2 regions of the Variovorax frigidus genome follow, and region 1 is predicted to be linked to the other one. Evidence: riboswitches for the same ligand, from Rfam matches in the RefSeq annotation. Region 1 holds a riboswitch; the other holds the start of a gene.
What was found. Region 1 has a riboswitch for cobalamin ahead of ACSFBC_RS14480 (TonB-dependent receptor). Riboswitches for the same ligand answer to the same signal wherever they lie in the genome.
Positions count from the first base shown of each region.

Region 1 (10,521 bases):
ACCGCGCGCTGGCCGTGTTCCGCGGCCGCGCGCTCGACATCCTCGACGCCAAGCTGGTGCTGCCGGTCGAGCCCGAACCGGGCAAGCCCAGCATCGCCGAAGGCCGTATCGCGCTGCACCTGGGCTGGAGCCATGCGGCGCGCCCGTCCGACGACCTGATCCGCAAGTGCGTGGCCTGGACCTGGCGCGTGAAGCTCTCGCTCTCGACCGAGCGCGACCTGTTCACCCGCCTGCGCGAAGACGCCGAGAAGACCGCCATCAAGGTCTTCGCCGACAACCTGCGCGACCTGCTGCTGGCCGCGCCCGCGGGACGGCGCGTGGTGCTGGGCCTCGACCCGGGCATCCGCACCGGCGTGAAGGTGGCCGTGGTCGACGCGACCGGCAAGCTGGTCGAGACCGCCACCGTGTTCCCGCACGAGCCGCGCAAGGACTGGGAAGGCTCGCTGCACACGCTGGGCAAGCTCTGCGCCAAGCACGGCGTGAACCTGATCGCGATCGGCAACGGCACCGCCAGCCGCGAGACCGACAAGCTGGCCGCCGACCTGATCAAGCTGCTCGCGAAGATGGCCGACCAGGCCGGCGCGCCGCCCATGGCCATCGACAAGGTGGTGGTGAGCGAGGCCGGCGCCTCGGTCTACTCCGCCAGCGAATTCGCCTCGCAGGAAATGCCCGACGTCGACGTGAGCCTGCGCGGCGCGGCCAGCATCGCGCGCCGCCTGCAGGACCCGTTGGCCGAGCTCGTGAAGATCGACCCCAAGTCGATCGGCGTGGGCCAGTACCAGCACGACGTGAACCAGAGCGAACTCGCGCGCACGCTGAGCGCGGTGGTCGAGGATTGCGTGAACTCGGTGGGCGTGGACCTCAACACCGCCAGCGTGCCGCTGCTGTCGCGCGTGTCGGGTCTGTCGGCCAGCGTGGCCAAGGCGGTGGTGCGCTGGCGCGAGGCCAACGGGGCCTTCGCCACGCGCAAGCAGCTGCTGGAAGTCACGGGCTTCGGCCCCAAGGCCTTCGAGCAGAGCGCCGGCTTCCTGCGCGTGCGCGACGGCAGCAACCCGCTCGACATCACCGGCGTGCACCCGGAAACCTACCCGCTGGTGGAACAGATCATGGTCAAGACCGGCAAGCCCATCACCGAGCTGATGGGCCGCGCCGACATGCTCAAGACGCTGAAGCCCGAACTCTTCGCCAACGAGAAGTTCGGCGTGATCACGGTCAAGGACATCCTGGGCGAACTCGAGAAGCCGGGCCGCGACCCGCGCCCCGACTTCAAGGTGGCGCGCTTCAACGACGGCGTCGAGGACATCAAGGACCTGGTCGAGGGCATGATCCTCGAGGGCACGGTGAGCAACGTCGCGCAGTTCGGCGCCTTCATCGACCTGGGCGTGCACCAGGACGGCCTGGTCCACGTGAGCCAGCTCGCGAACAAGTTCGTGGAAGATGCGCGCGAGATCGTCAAGACCGGCGACATCGTCAAGGTCAAGGTGATGGAGGTCGACGTGGCGCGCAAGCGCATCGGCCTCTCGATGCGCCTCGATGCGGCGCCCGCGCGCCGCGACGGCCCGCGCGACAACCGCTTCGAGGGCGCCGGCCGCGGCCAGCAGCAGGGGCCGCGCCGCGACAACGCGCCGCAGCCCGCGGGCCAGATGGCCAGCGCCTTCGCCAAGCTGCAGGGGCTGCGCGGCAAGTAGCCGCCCTGCATGAAGGCACTGCGCATCCACGCCGGTCCGGCGGCCAGGCGCCTGATCGAAGCGCAGGGCCTGCGGCCAGACGACGTGCGCGTGGTGCCGGGCGCAGCTGGCGGCCCCAAGGGCCTGATCCTCGGGCCCATCGACCGCTTCCTGTTCGGCGACTGGCTGCCGCGCTCCACGCAACCCATCGATCTCGTGGGCGCGTCGATCGGCGCCTGGCGCCTGGCCAACGCCTGCCTCGACGATCCGATGCGCGCGCTGCGCGACTTCGAGGACGGCTACATCACGCAGCACTTCGAACCGCCGCCGGGCCAGAAGCGGCTCACGGCGAAGCAGGTCAGCGCGCAGTTCGGCGAGGGCTTGCGCAGCTTCTACGGCGGCCGGGCCCAGGAGGTACTGAACCACCCGCGCTACAGCCTGCACGTGATCACCGCGCACGGCCGGCACCTGCTGGGCCGCGAGGGGCGAGGGCGCACGGCCCTGGGCTACCTGGGGGCCTTCATGGCCAACGGCGTGCGGCGCAAGGCATTGGGCGGCTGGCTCGAGCGCGTGGTGTTCTCCACGCCCGATGCGGCGCTGCCCTTCGCGACCACCGATTTCGCGACCCGGCGCGTGGCATTGAGCGAAGCCAACTTCGCGCCCGCGCTGCAAGCCTCGTGCTCGATCCCCTTCATGCTCGAGGCGGTGCACGACATCCCCGGCGCGCCGCCCGGCGCCTACTGGGACGGTGGCATCACCGACTACCACCTGCACCTCGATTACCGCACTGGGCCCGAGGGCCTGGTGCTGTACCCCCACTTCCAGCAGGCGGTGGTGCCCGGCTGGCTCGACAAGGGCCTGAAGTGGCGCCACAAGGCCACGCCCTTCCTCGACGGCATGGTGGTGCTGGCGCCGTCGCCCGAATGGGTCGCGACCTTGCCCGGCGGCAAGCTGCCCGACCGCAACGATTTCCTGCGCTACGGCAACGACCTGGCGGGCCGCATCCAGGCCTGGCGCACCGCGGCGGCCGAGGCAGGGCGGCTGGCCGACGAACTGCAGCAATGGCTGGAACGGCCCGACATGACGCAACTCCGCGTGCTGTGATCGAGGGGGCGCCGCGCGAAGAAAGGATTTTGTTGGCGCATCGATGAATCCAATGGGCGGCGCGCCCCGTATGAATGACACCCGACGCGCATCTTCGCGGCGGTGAATGCAACAGGAGTCATCCATGCAAGCCAAGTTCTCACGTCTCGCTTCCCTCGCACTCGCAGCCGCTCTGTCGGTCGGTGCGGTCTCCGCCATCGCCCAGGTCACCGTCGGCGGCGCGCCGATGTTCGCCACCAAGGACATCATCGACAACGCCGTCAATTCCAAGGACCACACGACCCTGGTCGCCGCGGTCAAGGCAGCCGGCCTGGTCGAGACGCTCAAGGGCCCGGGTCCGTTCACCGTCTTCGCGCCCACCAACGCCGCCTTCGCCGCCCTGCCGGCCGGCACGGTCGACACGCTGCTCAAGCCCGAGAACAAGGGCACGCTCACGACCATCCTGACCTACCACGTGGTGGCCGGCAAGGTGGATGCCAAGTCGCTCATGAAGATGATCGACGACGGCAAGGGCATGGCCTCGCTCAAGACCGTCGCGGGCGGCACGCTGGTCGCCAAGAGCAGCGGCGGCACCGTGACCGTGACCGACGAAAAGGGCGGCAGCGCCAACGTGACGATCGCCGACGTGTACCAGTCGAACGGCGTGATCCACGTGGTCGACAAGGTGCTGCTGCCCAAGTAAGCAGTACGGTTCGGCGGCAAGCCTCGCGCGGCAAGCTGTCCGACTTCTTTACCTTCCTATAATTCTGTGGTCGGGCCGGCGCTGTGAGCGCCGCGCCCGCACGGTTCGAAGGTGCCCCGCACGCTCTCCGCCTCGGAGGGTCTCGGGGTTAAACGGGAAGCAGGTGACTGGCGTCTTCACACGACGCGAGAAGTCCTGCGCTGCCCCCGCAACGGTCAGCGGATCTCTTGGAATCCCTCACGTCCATGCCTTCTTCGGCATGGCAGTCACTGCGCCTCCGGGCGTGGGAAGGCGAGGGGCTTCCGGTCGTGCATGCAACGCGCATGCAGGACGGTCCGCAAGCCCGGATACCGGCCTTCGCAACCGCTTCGGCCGCTGCGGGAGAGCGAGGGTCCGGGCAGGTCGGTGCATGCGCACCGGGCTTGGCCGCGAGGCGTTCTTTCTTCTTCAGCGTCATCACTGGTTTGGGCTCCGCGGGGTGGCGGGGCGCAGTTGGAAGACGCATGAAAAGAGCAATGATCCTGAACCCGGTCCGTGTGGGCGTGCTGGGTTTTCTCTCGATGGCCGCAGGCCCGGGCATGGCCCAGGAAGCCGATGCGCTGAACGAGATCTTCGTCACGGCCACGGCCCGCCCCGAGGCGCGCGCGAGCATCGCCGCGACCACGCAGGTGATCGATCGCGCCGCCATCGACCGGTCGACTGCCAAGTCGGTGACCGACCTGCTGGCCGAGAACGCGGTCGGCTTCTTCAGCGAATGGACCGCGGCGCAGACCTCGATCAACATCCGCGGCGCCACCAGCGACGGCCAGGGCCGCGACTACAAGGGGCAGGTGCTGGTGCTGGTCAACGGCCGGCGCGCAGGCACGGCCAACATCTCGAAGCTCAGCGCCAACGAAGTGGAGCGCATCGAGATCGTGCGCGGCCCGGCCTCGGTGATCTACGGCAGCCAGAACATGGGCGGCGTGATCAACATCATCATGAAGAGCGGCTACAACGCGCCGCCGAGCCAGGCCGGCCTGAGCGTGGGCTCGTGGGGCGGCGTGCAGGCCCATGCGCAGACCAGCGGCGGCGGCGAGCGCTTCGACTGGACCTTCGGCGTGTCGGGCGGCCGGCGCGACGACTACGAATCGGGCAAGGGCGGCGGCAAGCTGGCCAACACCGGCTGGGAACGCCGCGGCTTCGCGGGCGCGCTGGGCTTCCAGGTCGACGAGCGCAACCGGCTCGAACTCAAGCTGCGCACCGACGGCATCTACAACGCGGGCTTCCGCGGATCGGGCGCCAACACCGTCAGCAAGGACGACCGCACCAACGCCTCGGCCGACCTGAGCTACGAAGGCCGCACTGCCGACGAGCGCATCAGCTGGATGGCGCAGATCTACGCGGTGGCCGACGAGGACGAATTCAAGTGGGCCTCGCCCGTGGTGCGCTCGGGCACGCGGGCCACGCCCGGCACCTCGAGCGACTACAACGACCGCAAGCTCGACATCCTGGGCACGCGCCTGCAGCCGCGCTTCAAGCTGGGGCAGGGCAACGACCTGCTGCTGGGCTACGACTGGGAGCGCAGCCGGCTGCGCTCGGACCGCATCCGCGTCGCGCTGCCCGGCGGCCCGACCGGCCAGGTCGCGCCCTACGACAACAACCAGACCGAGCACGTCAACGCGCTGTACTTCGAGGATTCGCAGAAGTTCTTCGACGACCGCCTGACCGTGCGCGGCGGCGCGCGCCGCACCGAGGGCCGCACCGGCTTCGACTTCACGCCCAACCTGCCGCTGCAGCGCAGCGGCAGCCAGTCGTACGGCGAGACCACCTGGTCGACCGGCGCGACCTGGCGTGCGCTCGACGTGCTGAACCTGCGCACCGGCATCTCGACCGGCTTCCGCGCGCCGACCTCGACCGAACTGGGCTCGGACTTCACCGCGGTGGGCGGCGGCCGCAGCTTCGGCAACCCGAACCTCAAGCCCGAGAGCAACCGCCAGATCGAGTTCGGCGGCACGCTGCAGCTGCCGGTCTGGAACGCGGACGTGGCGCTGTTCCAGAACACGATTTCCGATCGCATCATCACCGTGTCGCGCGGCCCGACCACCAACACCTCGGACTACGCCAACAACGCGGCCGACATCGTGGTGCGCGGCATCGAGGCCAGCGCCAACGTCGACCTGGCGAAGGCGCTGAACTTCTCGACCGGCACCCACAGCCTCAACGCGTATGCGAACGGCTACTACAACTTCACCATGCGCGACAAGGGTGCGACTGCGCTCGACACCGACCGCGTGCAGCGCATGTACAAGTACGAAGCCTCGGTGGGCCTGCGCTACGGCCGCGGCGCGGGCAAGCTGCCCGACGACTGGAGCCTGCAGGTCGGCGCGTTGCTGCGCGGGCCGATGTGGTACGACACCGAAGAGGCGCTGCTGATCCCGCAGGGCGAGCCCTACAGCACTTACATCCACCGCAAGGGCGCGTTCACCGTCTGGAACCTGCGCGGCGACTACCGCATCAGCAAGCGCGTGAAGGTGTTCGCGGCGGTCAACAACCTGTTCGACCTGAACCGCAGCCCGATCTTCATCGCGCTCGACCAGAAGCCGTGCATCGCCGATCCGCGCTTCCAGAACGGCGGCTGCGGCACCTCGATGCCGGGCCGTGAGTTCCAGGTCGGCATGCAGGTCACGTTCTGATGCGACTCAAGCGCATCGCGCTGGCCCTGGGTCTGAGCGTGGCCGCCCTCACGGGGCAGGCCGCGCCGATCGCGGTCCGCGATGCGCTGGGCCGCACGGTGGTGCTGAGCGCGCCGCCGCAGCGTCTGGTGACCATCTTCGCGTCGAACACCGAGCTGGTGACCTCGCTGGGGCTGGCCGACCGGATCGTCGGCGTCGAGGAATACACGCGCTTTCCGCCCGAGGTCATGGACAAGCCGAGGGTCGGCGGCCGCCTGGGCTTCTCGGTCGACGCGGTGGTCGCGCAGCGGCCCGACCTGGTGATCGTCACGCCCGCGCGGCAGGCGGCCAACCAATTGGTCGACCCGATGACGCGCATCGGCGTGCCGGTGATCGTGCTGCTGAGCCGATCCGTCGGCGAGGTGCTCGACAACATCCGCCTGATCGGCCGCGCCACCGGCGTGCCCGACCGCGGCGAGGCGCTGGCGCAGTCGCTGCAGGCGCGGCTGGACGCCGTGGCGCAGCAGGTCGTGCAACGCAGGTCGCCGCGCATGGTGATGATCACCGGGCGCGTGGGCAACGGCATGCTGCTGGTGGCGCGCGCCGACACCTACACGGGCGAGGCGATGCGCATGGCGGGTGGGCGCTTCGCGATCGCAGGGCGGGGGGCGGTGGCGCAGGTGTCACCCGAAGCGATCCTCGCCTCGGACCCGGATGTGCTGCTGTTCGCGGGGACCCAGGCGGCGTTCGAGGACCTGGTGCAACTGCCGGGCTGGCGCGACATGCGGGCCGTGCGTGACAAGCGGGCGGTGACGGTGTCGCGCAGCGAGTTCCTGATTCCGGGGCCGCGGACCATCGACGGGATCGAGCGCCTGGCGAAGTGGCTGGGGTCGGTGGAGGTCAGGCCGTGAGCGTTTGGGTTTCACTTCCTCTCCCGGAGGGAGAGGGGAAAGAGGGCCTGCGCGCTGACACAGCCTCCGCATCGATGCCCTCTGTCTTGCTCCCTCTCCCTCTGGGAGAGGGCTGGGGTGAGGGCGGCAGCGCCCCCATCGTGCGAGCCCCCATCCCTGCCTTCCCCCGGAGGGGGAAGGAGCCAAAGCAGCCGCGCTTCTTTCACCAGGCAGCGAGGGAGCTGACCCGGTCTTTCTCCCTCCCCCTCCGGGGGAGGGTAGGGGTGGGGGCACTCAGCCTCAACAGAGGCTGGCCCGGACCACCGCCCATGCCCTCACCCTGCCCTCTCCCGGAGGGAGAGGGGAAAGAGGGCCTGCGCGCTGACACAGCCTCCGCATCGATGCCCTCTGTCTTGCTCCCTCTCCCTCCGGGAGAGGGGAAAGAGGGCCTGCGCGCTGACACAGCGTCCGCATCGACGTCCTCTGTCTTGCTCCCTCTCCCTCCGGGAGAGGGTTGGGGTGAGGGCGGCAGCGCCTCCATCGTGCGAGCCCCCATCCCCACCTTCCCTCAGCGGGAAAAGGCGCAACACCCGTGACCCCACCCACCCCTCGCCACCCCGCCCGCGCCTGGCTCATCGCCGCCGCGGTGCTCGGGGTCGCCTTGCTGCTCGCCGCCTGCGCCGGCCACGAGTGGTCGTCCCCGCAGGCCCTCTACCGCGCGCTCGCAGGCGACGACAGCCTGCGCAGCCGCCTCCTGCTGCAATGGCGCCTGCCGCGCGTGTTCGCCGCTGCACTGGTCGGCGCCTTGCTCGGCCTGTCGGGCGCGGTGTTCCAGGGCGTGTTCCGCAACCCGCTGGCCGAGCCCTACCTGCTCGGCGCTTCGGGCGGTGCGGCGCTGGGGGCCACGGTCGCGCTGCTCGTGCCGCTGGGCGTGCCTCAGTCGTATTCGTTGCCCGCACTCGCCTTCGCGGGTGCCTGGGGCGCGACCGCGCTGGTGCTCGGCGTCTCCCGCGTCGCCGGCGCGCTCGATGCCGCCGGCATGCTGCTGGCCGGCGTCGCCATCGCCGCGATGCTGGGCGCATTGCGCTCCTTCCTCATGCTCGCGCTGTCCGACGAGACCGTGAGCCTGCAGGTCGTGATGAACTGGGTGCTGGGCGGCATCCAGACGCCGTCGTGGCCCGGCCTGGGCCTGCTCGCGGCGCTGTGCGTGGCCTGCCTGCTCGCCACCTCGCGCATCGCGCACGGGCTCGACCTGCTGGGCCTGGGCACGCGCGCGGCGCAGGGCTTCGGGCTCGACGTGGCGCGCTTCACGCCCGTCGCGGTCATCGTCGGTTCGCTGGTGGTCGCGGCGGCCGTGGCCTACGGCGGCCTGGTGGCCTTCGTCGGGCTGGCCGCGCCGCACATCGCGCGCTGGATGGTCGGGCCGCTGCACCGGGTGCTGCTGCCGGCCTCGGCGCTCACCGGTGCCATCGTGGTGACCGTGGCCGACGCCATCGCGCGTTCGGCCCTGCCGCCGGCCGAGATCCCGCTGGGCCTGGTCACGGCGGTGGCGGGCGGGCCCTTCTTCATCGTGCTGCTCGCGCGGAGGCTGCGTTCATGAATCTGCTGCTCGAAGCACTGCACCTCGGCGTCTCGCGCCGCCACAAGTCCATCCTGCGCGACGTGTCGATCGGCTTCGGCGCGACCGGCTCGGTCGCCGTCATCGGCCCCAACGGCGCGGGCAAGTCCACGCTGCTCGCGCTGCTGGCCGGCCTCGAAACACCTGCGCAGGGCGAGGTGCGGCTGGGCACGCGGCGCGTGGTCGATGTGCCGGCCGCCGAGCGCGCGCAATCGATCGGCTTCATGCCGCAGCACTTCGAGCCGCACTGGGACCTGGTGCTGGAAGAACTGCTGGGCATGCGCCTCACGCCGCCGCGCGGCCCGGCTGCGAAGAACAACAAGTTGCCCACGGTCGACGAGGTGATCGCGCGCAACCAACTCGAAGCCTTCCGCGGCCGGCGCTGGTCGACGCTGTCGGGCGGCGAGCAGGCGCGGGTGCTGCTGGCCACCGTGCTCGCGACCGACCCGCCGATCCTGCTGGCCGACGAGCCCGGCGCCGCGCTCGACGTGCGACACCGGCTCACGCTGGTCGAGGCGCTGGCGCAGCGCGGCCGCTCGCGGCTGGTGATCGTCGCTATGCACGACCTCGACCTGGCTTTCCGCCATTTCGAGCGCATCGTGGTGGTGGCCGACGGCCGCATCGTGATCGACGGCGGCGAGGAGCTGATCCATGCCGCGCTGCTCGACGAGAGCTTCGGCGTGGTGTTCGACCGCATCGGTGTGCCGCCCGGCGTGATGCTGCGCGCGCGGCTGCGCCAACAGGCCGGCCCCTGATGCGCATCGACCTTTCAGGCTGGACCCGCGAAGCCACGCAGGGCGACCCGCGCGCCTTCTTCGCGCTCTTCGACACCGCCGACCGGCTGGGCTTCGACGGTGTGTGGTTCAGCGAATTCCGCCTGCCCACGGCCGACTGGCCGTACCCGTCGCCGCTGCTGCTGGCCGCGGCGCTGCTGGCGCGCACCGAGCGGCTGCGCGTGGGCACCTCGGTGCTGGTGCTGCCGCTGCACCAGCCGCTGCTGCTGGCCGACGAGATTGCGCAGCTGGCCTTCCAGAGCGGCGGGCGCATCGACATCGGCGTGGGCCGCGGCACCGAGCCCGCCACGCTGGCTGCATTGAACATCGATGCGGCCGAGACCCGCGCGCGCTTCGAACGCCACTGCATCGCGCTGCAGGCCCACGCCGCGCACGTGCCCCTCTACGTGGCCGGCTCCACGCCCGAGACGCTGGGCTTCGCGATCGCGCGCGACATCCCGCTGCTGCTGAGCCTGGAGCCGCCCGAGACCACGCAACTGGGCCACGTGGCCGACATCCTGCAGGGCCGGCCCTCGACGCTGCTCCAGCGTTCCTCTCTCGCGCGCTACGTGTGCATCGGCGCCGACGCGGCTTCGGTGAAATCGCAGCTCGACGGCCTCTGGCCCCAGCTGCAGACACGCCGCGCCTTCTTCGCCGCCAAGCGCGGTGTGCCGCCCGAACAGGTGCCGCGCATCGACCGCGAACGCATGTTGCGCGAGCAGTTCATCCACGGCGACCCCGCGCAATGCCATGCGCAGATCGTCGCCTTGCGTGAGCGCAGCGGCATCGATGCGCTGCGCTGCGTGTTCAACGCCAACGGGCTCTGGGACAACACCCAAGCCCTCGCCGGCATGACGCTCTTTGCGAACGAGGTGCTCCCCGCGCTTCGCGAGCCGGCATGATCCATCCCATCTCAGAAAGCCACACCCTCATGCAAAGCGCCAAGATCCCCGTCACCATCGTCACCGGCTTCCTCGGCAGCGGCAAGACCACGCTGCTGCGCCACATCCTGGGCAATGCCGAAGGCAAGCGCATTGCCGTCATCGTCAACGAGTTCGGCGAGCTGGGCATCGACGGCGAAATCCTGCGCGGCTGCGGCATCGGTTGCGACGAGGAGGGCAACGAGCGTGAAGGCG
Region 1 is NZ_JBPJZF010000004.1:466,490-477,010, reverse strand. It holds gene ACSFBC_RS14495 (Tex family protein) at 1-1,688, shown strand, start outside; gene ACSFBC_RS14490 (patatin-like phospholipase family protein) at 1,698-2,771, shown strand; gene ACSFBC_RS14485 (fasciclin domain-containing protein) at 2,896-3,453, shown strand; cobalamin riboswitch at 3,547-3,826, shown strand; gene ACSFBC_RS14480 (TonB-dependent receptor) at 3,957-6,125, shown strand; gene ACSFBC_RS14475 (ABC transporter substrate-binding protein) at 6,125-7,015, shown strand; gene ACSFBC_RS14470 (FecCD family ABC transporter permease) at 7,587-8,594, shown strand; gene ACSFBC_RS14465 (ABC transporter ATP-binding protein) at 8,591-9,367, shown strand; gene ACSFBC_RS14460 (LLM class flavin-dependent oxidoreductase) at 9,367-10,287, shown strand; gene cobW (cobalamin biosynthesis protein CobW) at 10,317-10,521, shown strand, end outside.

Region 2 (10,521 bases), on a different contig from region 1:
AAGTAGCTCGCGCGGACCGTGCCGCGCACATAGACCGCTTCGCCTGCCGCCTCGGTGTGGGGCCGCGTGGTGCGCGCGGCCACGGGCTGCGGCGTGTCGCAGACCGAATAGTGAAAGGTGTGGCCGCGCAGGCTGTGCCCGGCCAGGGCCAGCTGCTGCGGTCCGAGCGCCGCGAGCCGCTTCTGCACCGTCACGCGGCCTGGCATCAGGCCCCACATCGCATGGGCTTGCCCGTCGGCCGTGACCAGCGTGTCGTACAGAGCCATCATGCCGCCGCACTCGGCCCAGATCGGCTTGCCGGCCGCGGCGTGGGCGATCAGTGCATCGCGCAACGGCGTGCGAGCGGCCAGCGTTTCGGCATGCAGTTCGGGATAGCCACCGGGCAGCCAGACGGCATCGCATTCAGGCAATGCATCGCCGGCCAGCGGCGAAAAGAATGCGAGGCGCGCTCCGAGTGCATCGAGCACGTCGAGGTTGGCCGGATAGAGAAAGGCGAAGGCGGCGTCGCGCGCGATCGCGATGGTGCGGCCGGCAAGCAGCGGCGCAACCGTTTCCACAACAGGGGCCTCGAAGCGCACCTGCGGCAGTTCCGCGACCGACAGCCGGCCCAGCGGCGTGGCCGCGAGCGCGTCGGCGGCGGCATCGAGCCGGGCCAGCGCGTCCTGCGTCTCGTCGGCCGCGACCAGGCCCAGGTGCCGTTCGGGCAGGGTGAAATCCTCGCCCTTGGGCAGGCCGCCGAGCCAGTGCGCGGGATCGCGCAGCGCGCCTTCGAGCATGCCCGCATGGCGTTCGCTCGCCACGCGGTTGGCCAGCACGCCGAACCACGGCAGGCCGGGCTTGAAATGCTGCAGCCCATAGGCCAGCGCACCGAAGGTGCCGGCCATGGCGCGCGCGTCGATCACCGCCAGCACGGGCAGGCCGAAATGCACCGCGAGGTCGGCCGCACTCGGCGTGCCGTCGAACAGGCCCATCACGCCCTCGACGATCAGCAGGTCGGCCTCGCCGGCCGCCGCGTGCAGGCGCGCACGGCAGTCGGCCTCGCCGTTCATCCAGAGATCGAGAGAATGCACCGGCGCACCGCTGGCCAGCGCGAGCCAGCGCGGGTCGAGGAAATCGGGCCCGCACTTGAAGACGCGCACGCGCCGGCCGGCGCGCGCATGCAGGCGCGCCAGCGCGGCCGTGACCGTCGTCTTGCCCTGCCCGGAAGCGGGCGCGGCCACGAGCACGGCGGCGCAGGCGGCGCTGCGGCTTACTGGGGCGACCACTTGAGCCCGAGGTAGGCGGTACGGCCCGCGGTGGCATAGATGCGGGCGAAGGAATAGTCCTTGTCGCCCGCGTTGTCCAGCCGGCCGATCAGCGTCAGCGAGGGCGTGAGCTTGGTGCTCGCGACCAGGTTGAGCACGGTGTAGCCGCCGAGTCGGCGCAGGTTGGCGGCATCGTCATAACGCATGGACGAAGTTTGCACCTCCGCGCCCAGCGTCCAGCCGGCCACGTTCCAGTCGGCGCCCAGCATGCCGTGGCGGCGCGCGCGGCGGGCCAGCAGCTTGTCGGTGCCGAGGTCGCGCGGGTCCTGGAAGTCGGCCGAGGCGCGCAGCGCCACGTCGCCGATGCGGTGGCCGGCGGTCAGGGTCAGGCCCTCGTACGCGGCGCGTGCGGTGTTGGCGTAGCAGCCGAAGGTCGAGACGCAGCCGCGTGCGCTGCCGTCGTAGGTGATCAGGTTGGTCACCTTGTTGCGGTAGACCACCACGCCGGCGTTGCTCGCGCCCGAGGTCCAGTTCAGGCCCAGTTCGACGTTGCGGCTTTCCTCGGGCTTCAGGCTTGCGAGCCCGTACTCGCTGAAGCGCTGGTAGAGCGTGGGCACGCGGAAGGCCGTGCCGACCGACGCGGTGGCGCGCCACTGCGGCGTGATCGCGTAGCCGTAGGCTGCGCTGCCGGTGGTCTTGGCGCCGAATTCGCTGTCGTCGTCGCGGCGCGCCTGCAACTGCACCGTGTGCGGGCCCTGCACGAAGCCGTAGCCCAGCGACACCGCGTTCTGCGAGCGGTCGCGCGCCAGCAGTTTCGCCGTGGCGGTGGCGGCGTTCTCCAGGTCGTCTTCCCGGCGCTCGAGCGCGGCCGTGACACGGTGCGCACCGAAATGCAGCTCGTTCTGGAACAGGTAGCCGCGCAGCGCGGTCTCGGTCCGGTAGAAGCTCGGATCGGTCTGGTAGGTGGTCTTGCTGTCGGTGATCTGCAGCCGCGTCGTGTAGTTATCGGTCCACTTGGCGATCCAGGCCAGGCCCGCGGTGCGCAGCGTGTTGGTCGAGGTGTCGTCGGGGAACACGGCCGGCGGCCGCGCGCCCGATCTGGAGGCGTCGTACTTCGCCTCGATGTCGCTGTACAGGAAGGTGCCTTCGAGCCGGTGCGCCGGGTTGATCTGGAAGCCCAGGCGCGCATTGGCCGCGGTGCTGCGGTAGCCGTCGCGGTCGGGGCTGGTCCAGCCGTCGGCCGCGTACTGCGCGGTCCTGACCGGGTTGCGCTTCGCGAGCGGCTGGATGTCGAAGCCGTCGCTCTCCTCGTACGAGATGCCCAGCGCGTAGTCGAAGGCACCGCCCACGCCCGCCGAGCCACTCACGCCGGCTTCGGCCTTGCGCAGCTGGCGGCTGCCGATGCCCACGCCGACGTAGGGGGTCGCGGCGCCTTCACCGCGCTTGGTGAACAGCTGGATCACGCCGCCGATGGCATCGGAGCCGTAGACCGCCGCGGCCGGGCCGCGCAAGACTTCGATGCGGTCGATCTGCCCCAGCGGGATGCCTTCCCAGCCGGCGCCGCCGGTGGACTGCGAGTCGATGCGCACGCCGTCGATGTAGACCGCGGTGAAGCGCGATTCGGCGCCGCGGATGAACACGCTGGTGGTGTTGCCGATGCCGCCGTTGCGGCTGATCTCGATGCCGGGCAAACGCGCCAGCACGTCAGCCACGCCGGTGGCGCCGCTGCGCTCGATGGTCTCGCGGTCGACGATGGACACGTCCGAGGTCAGGTCCGACAGCGGCTGTGCCACGCGGGTGGCCGTGACCACGGTCTCGGGCAGGGACCGCTGCTGAGCCAGTGCCAGGCCCGGGAGGGCCACGGCGATGGCGGCGCTCAGGGCGGCCAGCGGCAACGTGGCGTAGCGCACACGCACGGACACCGGCGCGCAGACGCCGTGGGGAGAGAAACGATTCTTCATGGGAACGAACTTGAGAACAAAACCCTGTCCGGCTTCCCCGCCGGACGTGTGGGCGTCACGAAGGTGGCCGCGACACGCGCACCCACCCTCACCTCGTTGGCCGGTATCCGGGCTGGCAGAACAACTGTCGTCGCCTTCCCAGGCACCTGTTTCAGGGCGCCCAGTGGCTGATTGACGAAAGCGGCGCGAGTGAATGCGCCGTCTGCTGGACCGTTGCGGGGGCAGCGCAGGCTGACCGCGGCCCGAGGGGCTCTGGTTTCTGCTTCCCGTTGAACTGTGCCGCGTGAACCGCGGCGCGAGCACCAACGCGGGCGATTCTAAGGGGCCCCTACAATCTGCAGCCATGTCCGCACAGAGCCCCATCGATCAGATTGCCGAGCGCGTTGAACGTCTGCTCGTGCGCCACGAAGAAATTCAGCGCACCAACACGCTGCTGCAGGAACAGGTCGATGCGCTGACGCGCGAACGCGACGCGCTCAAGTCGCGCCTCGCCGCCGCACGCACACGCATCGACGCGGTCCTGGAACGGCTGCCCCTCGACCCGCCACAGGATCCCGCCACCCCATGAAACAGCTCGAAGTCCAGATCATGGGACAGAGTTATCTGCTCGGCTGCCCCGAAGGCGGCGAAGCCCAGTTGCGCGAGGCGGTCGAACGCGTCGACGTCGCCATGTGCAAGATCCGCGACGCCAACAAGGTGAAGGCCCGTGACCGCATCGCGGTGCTCGCGGCGCTGAACCTCGCGTTCGACCTGGGCCAGCAGCCCGAGCCGGCCGAAGCGGTCGAGGCGGCCGCAGCGGCGCCCACCGAGGCCACGCCCGCCGTCGACGCGGCACACGACGCCGAGCGCGCAGCGCAATTGCTGAAGCGGCTCGACCAGGCGCTCGCGCGCGACGACCACCTGCTCTGACAAAAAGCCCGTGCGTTCACACGGGTGACAGCGATGCGGGCGTAAAATCGCACCTGTCTGCAGTGCGCGTCGGGCTTAATATTTCCTTGTTCCAATGCTCTCCGGAGCCGGGCTTGGTACATCGCTGGACGGGCGTGATCATCTCGCGTCAGATGAACCCGAAGTCCTGCTGCCCTCGCCCACCTGAACCCTGGTTCAGGATGCGGGTCCGGCGCATCCCACTGCAGACACCTTCTTCGCTCCGCGACGGCCCCCTGATCGGGGCCGTCGTTCTTTCTGCCGGACCGCCCCCATGCTGCTCGAACCGCTGTTGATCGTGGAACTCGCCCTGTTGGGCATCGGCACGGGTTTCCTCGCAGGGCTTCTCGGCATCGGCGGCGGCATGGTCATGGTGCCCTTCATCACCATCCTCCTCGGCCACCGCGGCGTGGCGCCCGACCTGGCGGTGAAGATGGCGATCGCGACCTCGATGGCCACCATCATCTTCACCTCGGTCTCGAGCGTGCGTGCACACCATCGGCGCGGCGCGGTGCGCTGGGACATCGTGAAGCGGCTGTCGCCCGGCATCGTGATCGGCAGCCTGGTGGGCAGCCTCGGCGTGTTCGCGCTGCTCAAGGGCACGGCGCTCGCGATCTTCTTCGCGCTGTTCGTCGGCTTCTCGGCCACGCAGATGTTCCTCGACAAGAAGCCCGCGCCGACGCGCCAGATGCCCGGCACCGGCGGCCAGTTCGCCGCGGGCGGCGTGATCGGCTTCATCTCCGGCCTGGTCGGCGCGGGCGGCGGCTTCATCAGCATCCCGTTCATGACCTGGTGCAACATCGCGATCCACAACGCTGTGGCGACCAGCGCGGCGCTGGGCTTCCCGATCGCGGTGGCCAACGTGGTGGGCTACATCCTCAGCGGCACCGCCGTGCAGGGCCTGCCGGCCGGCGCCTTCGGCTACATCTGGCTGCCGGCGCTGGTCGTCATCGCCGCCTGCAGCGTGTTCACCGCGCCGCTGGGTGCCAGGGCCGCGCACAGCCTGCCGGTGAAGAAGCTCAAGCGGGTGTTCGCCAGCGTGCTGTACCTGCTGGCCGCCTACATGCTCTGGAAGGGGCTGAGCGGCTGAGCCGCCGCTCCGCTCGATCCGGCGCGAGAATCTTTCATGCGGGCGGCCCGGGCCGTTCGCCCCAACTCAGGAGCACGACCATGGGCGCACAGTGGAAAGCAAAGCACAAGGACCTGGCCGCCAATGCCAAGGGCCGGGTGTTCGGAAAATTGGCCAAGGACATCATGATCGCGGCGCGCAGCGGCGCCGATCCCGCGTCCAACGCACGGCTGCGGCTGGTGGTCGAGCAGGCGCGCAAGGTCTCGATGCCCAAGGAAACGCTCGACCGGGCGATCAAGAAAGGCGCGGGCCTGACCGGCGAGGCGGTCCATTTCGAGCATGTGATCTATGAAGGCTTCGCGCCGCATCGCGTGCCGGTGATGGTCGAGTGCCTGACCGACAACGTGAACCGCACCGCGCCCGAGATGCGCGTGCTGTTCCGCAAGGGCCAGCTCGGCACCTCCGGCTCGGTGGCCTGGGATTTCGACCACCTCGGCATGATCGAAGCCGAGCCGGCCACCGCGGGTGCCGATCCCGAACTGGCGGCCATCGAAGCCGGCGCGCAGGATTTCGAAGCCGGCCATGAGGAAGGCGCCACGCTGTTCCTCACGGCACCGGCCGACCTCGACCTGGTGAGCCGCGCGCTGCCGGCGCAGGGCTTCACCGTGCTGTCGGCCAAGCTGGGCTACAAGCCCAAGAACCCGGTCGATCCGGCCAGCCTGAGCGCCGAGGATCTGGAAGAAGTCGAAATTTTCCTGGCCGCGATCGACGCCAACGACGACGTGCAGAACGTGTACGTCGGGCTCGCCGGCTGACGGGCCGGGGCGGCGCTCGATCACCCGAACGCCCCCGCCGCGCGCGGCTCAGGCCTCGAGTTCGGCCGTCTCCACGAAATCGAGTGCGCGGATGTTCTCGGCCAATTGCCGAAGCCGTGCCCAGGTGCCGCCCTCACCCATGGAAGCGGTCAGAAGCAGTTGGGCGTACTCGTCGGTCATGGCGGTCCATTGCTCGAATCTGCTGTCCATGTCTCGGCTCCTTCTGCTGGTAGAAATCACAGCTCGGAGACAAGGAATGCAAAGCGCGTGCCACGACCTGCTGCGGTCCGGGCCGACTGTAGGGCTCACCTAAGTCATTGAGATGAATCGGCAGCGCCCGTCGCCGCCGATGTGCGTGTCACGTTACGGCCAATGGCTTTGTACCCGTAACACCAAAGACAACACCGTGCTGCCGAAGGCTCAACGGCCCCGAACACGGCTGGCCGCCTGCCACAGGCTCGATTTCGCGCTGTCGCGCCAGGCCTGGGCACCGATCGGCGCCGGCGCCATGCCGAAGCGGCCGAGCACCTTGCGCGAGGCATGGTTGAAGTTGAGCGCGCGGCGCCACGCCATCGACTGGCGCGTATTGAAGATGATCGACATCGAAATCGACACGTCGTCCGGCCCATTGCGCACGTGGTGGCCCGCGACGAAGGGAATGTGGATGGCCTCGCCCGGCTGGAAGGCGAAGCAGGTGCCGAGCGCGTCGGTTTCCTTCGACCAGTTGAGCCGGGTGTTGGCATAGGACACATAGGCTTCGCGCTGGACCGCTGTCACGACCCGCTCGTCCCATTGCGGGAACACGGTCACTTCCTTGCTGCCGCGGAACTGCATCAGGAAGGTGGAATAGCGGTCGATGTGGAAAGGCGTCACGCTGTTCGGCGAGGCGATGAACAGGTAGAGCTGCGGGTCGACCGCTTCCGTGCCCACGCCGTGGCGACGCATCAGGCTTTCGACGTCGCCGATCAGTTCGCGGTGCAGCGACGCGAAGGACGGATCGATCTCCGGGCCGCTGACCATCACGTACGAATCGCCGACGCGGATGTTCTCGATGGTCTCCTCGATGCTGCGCTCGGCCGGCTTGCGGCTGAACGTGCCCTCGAAGTCGTCGCCCTCCTTGAGGCGCCCCATCGAATACATCACGCGCTTCGGTGGCAACGCCGGAATCACGCGCGCCAGGTTTTCAAGGCTCAGCGCCGGGTGCCCCATGAGCTTGTGCGGAAACTTGAAGGCCTCGCGATCGAACTGCTCGAATGCCGCACCGTCCTCGAAACACTGCATCGCCCACTCCAGTTCTCGCTTGCCGCGGGCATCGGGCCGCGCGGCTGCGCCGAAATGGCGCGGGCTGGAATGTAGTCCTTTTTACTAATTGCAACAAGTTATTTCGGCGATTCGCGCCCGGATTTCACTCGTAGACGATCACGGCCTTCCCGGCCTCGGCCTGCGCGGTCCAGCTGGCCAGCGCCGCATCGTTGGGGAAGAACTTGGCGCGTTCGCCCAACTCGAGTTCGACCTTGGCGCCGCCGCGCGCCATCGTGAGACGCACCGGCAGGCCCTGGCGCAGTTCGCCCACTTCGCTCATCTCGATACGCGGCGGGAAGTCCTTCACCAGCTGCGCGATGTCCGGCGCCTTGCCGTTGACCGCCACGCGCAGATAGCGGCCGAAGCGGCAGCGCGCGGTGGCGAGGTCCCAGACCTGCTGCACCTGGAAGCGGGCCTCGAAGCCGTTGCGCCCAGGCTGCAGCCGACCGCTGACGATGACCAGCTCGTCGTCCTTCAACGTGTTGCGGTTGGCGTTCATCACCGCCTCGTCGGCGGTGGCGTCGATGGCACCCGACTTGTCGTCGAGCTTGAAGATCGCGAGCCGGCCGCGCTGGCCGTTGATCACGCGCATGTCGCTCACGATGCCCGCGATCACCTGCGGCTCGCGGCCGTCGAGCAGGTCGTCGATCTGGCGCTTGCAGAAGCGCCGCACCTCGTGCGCCACCTCGTCGAACAGGTGGCCCGACAGGTAGAAGCCGACAGCGGTCTTCTCGTAGGTCAGCCGCTCCTTCACGCCCCAGGGGGTGGCGTCGATCAGCTCGGGCTCCTGCGAAGCCGAGCCGTGTTCGCAGTCGCCGAAGATGTCGACCTGCGAGGCGTTGGCCGCCGTGGCGGCGGCGAATTCGAAGGCGCGGTCGAGCGAGGCGAGCAGGGACGCGCGGTTCTGCTGGATCGCGTCGAAGGCGCCGGCCTTGATCAGCGCCTCGACCGTTCGCTTGTTGATGCGCTGGCGGTCAATGCGCACGCAGAAGTCGTAGAGGCTGGTGAACGGACCGCCCTCTTCCCGCGCCCGCACCACCGCCTCGACCGCGAGCTGGCCGGTGCCCTTGACGGCGCCCAGGCCGTAGCGGATCACCTTGTCGGTCACGGGCTCGAAGCGGTAGTTGCCGCGGTTCACGTCCGGCGGCTCGAAGGTCATGCCGAAGTTCTTGACCGCGTCCTCGAACAGCAGCTTGAGCTTGTCCGTGTCGTCCATTTCCACGGTCATGTTGGCGCAGTAGAACTCGGCCGTGAAATGGACCTTGAGCCAGCCCGTGTGGTACGCCAGCAGCGAGTAGGCGGCCGCGTGCGACTTGTTGAAGCCGTAGCCCGCGAACTTCTCCATCAAGTCGAAGATCTCGTCGGCCTTGTCCTGCGGAATGCCGTGCGTGGCGAGCGCGCCCGCGCGGAATTTCTCGCGGTGCTCGGCCATCTCCTCGAGCTTCTTCTTGCCCATCGCGCGGCGCAGCAGGTCGGCGCCGCCGAGCGAGTAGCCGCCCAGGATCTGCGCGGTCTGCATCACCTGCTCCTGATAGACCATGATCCCGTAGGTCTCGGAGAGCATCTCGGCCACGGCCGGGTGCGGGTACTCCACGGTTTCGCGGCCGTGCTTGCGCGCCACGAAGCTGGGAATCAGGTCCATCGGGCCCGGGCGGTACAGCGCGTTGAGCGCGATCAGGTCCTCGAGCCGGGTCGGCCGCGCGTCCTTGAGCATGCCCTGCATGCCGCGCGATTCGAACTGGAACACCGCCTCGGTCTTGCCGTCGGAGAACAGCCGGTAGGTGGCGGCGTCGTCGAGCTTGATGTCTTCGTAGTTGAAGTTCTCGCGGCCCTTGTGGCGCTTGACGATGAACTCGCGCGCGATCTCCAGGATGGTCAGCGTGGCCAGGCCCAGGAAGTCGAACTTGACCAGGCCCACGGCCTCCACGTCGTCCTTGTCGTACTGGCTCACGGCCGAGTCGCTGCCCGGCTGTTGGTAGAGCGGACAGAAGTCGGTGAGCTTGCCGGGCGCGATCAGCACGCCGCCGGCGTGCATGCCGATGTTGCGGGTCATGCCCTCGAGCTTCTGCGCCAGCTCGACCAGCATCCGGACTTCTTCTTCCTTCTCGATGCGCTCCTTGAGCTGCGGCTCCATCTCGATGGCGTAGTTGTTCTTGTCGCCCTCGATCTTGGTCGCGGGCGGGTACTGCAGCGTGACCGACATGCCCGGCTTGTTCGGGATCAGCTTGCTGATGCCGTCGCAGAACATGTAGCTCATGTCGAGCACGCGGCCCACGTCGCGGATCGCGGCGCGCGCGGCCATGGTGCCGAAGGTCGCGATCTGGCTCACGGCGTTGCGGCCGTACTTGTCCTTCACGTAGTCGATCACGCGGTCGCGGTTGCCCTGGCAGAAGTCGATGTCGAAGTCGGGCATCGAGACGCGTTCGGGGTTCAGGAAACGTTCGAACAGCAGGTTGTATTCGAGCGGATCGAGGTCGGTGATCTTGAGCGCGTAGGCCACCAGCGAACCGGCGCCCGAGCCCCGGCCCGGGCCCACCGGGCAGCCGTTGGCCTTGGCCCACTGGATGAAGTCGCCCACGATCAGGAAGTAGCCGGGGAAGCCCATCCCGAGGATGGTCTTGATCTCGAATTCGAGCCGCTCGACGTAGCGCGGGCGTTCGGCGTCGCGCTTGGCTGCATCGGGATAGAGGTGCTTCAGGCGCACCTCCAGCCCTTCGAAGGACTCCTGGCGGAAGAAATCGTCGATCGGCATGCGCACGCCTTCGGACACGAAGGGCGTCGGGAAATCGGGCAATTGCGGCTTGCCCAGCACCAGCGTCAGGTTGCAGCGCTTGGCGATCTCGACCGTGTTGGCGATCGCACTGGGCACGTCGGCGAACAGCGCCTCCATCTCGGCGGCCGACTTGAAGTACTGGTCGCGCGTGAACTTGCGCACGCGGCGCGGGTTGCCCAGGATCTCGCCCTCGGAAATGCAGACGCGCGCCTCGTGCGCCTCGTAGTCCTCGGCGGCGCCGAACTGCACCGGGTGCGTGGCGACCACCGGCAGCTTGAGCCGTGCGGCCAGTTGCACCGCGGCCATCACATGCGGCTCGTCCTCGGGCCGACCGGCGCGCTGGAGTTCGATGTAGAAGCGGTGCGGAAACAGGCTGGCCAGCTGCAGCGCGAGCTCGGCCGCGCGTTCTTCCTGGCCTTGCAGCAGCGCC
Region 2 is NZ_JBPJZF010000001.1:59,681-70,201, reverse strand. It holds gene ACSFBC_RS00320 (cobyrinic acid a,c-diamide synthase CobB) at 1-1,265, opposite strand, end outside; gene ACSFBC_RS00315 (TonB-dependent receptor domain-containing protein) at 1,250-3,205, opposite strand; cobalamin riboswitch at 3,287-3,527, opposite strand; gene ACSFBC_RS00310 (DUF904 domain-containing protein) at 3,549-3,773, shown strand; gene ACSFBC_RS00305 (cell division protein ZapA) at 3,770-4,114, shown strand; gene ACSFBC_RS00300 (sulfite exporter TauE/SafE family protein) at 4,407-5,222, shown strand; gene ACSFBC_RS00295 (YebC/PmpR family DNA-binding transcriptional regulator) at 5,303-6,016, shown strand; gene ACSFBC_RS00290 (hypothetical protein) at 6,065-6,226, opposite strand; gene ACSFBC_RS00285 (cupin-like domain-containing protein) at 6,437-7,297, opposite strand; gene dnaE (DNA polymerase III subunit alpha) at 7,422-10,521, opposite strand, start outside.
Region 2: linked by a shared signal. The riboswitch ahead of ACSFBC_RS00315 (TonB-dependent receptor domain-containing protein) and the one ahead of ACSFBC_RS14480 (TonB-dependent receptor) in region 1 are both predicted to bind cobalamin.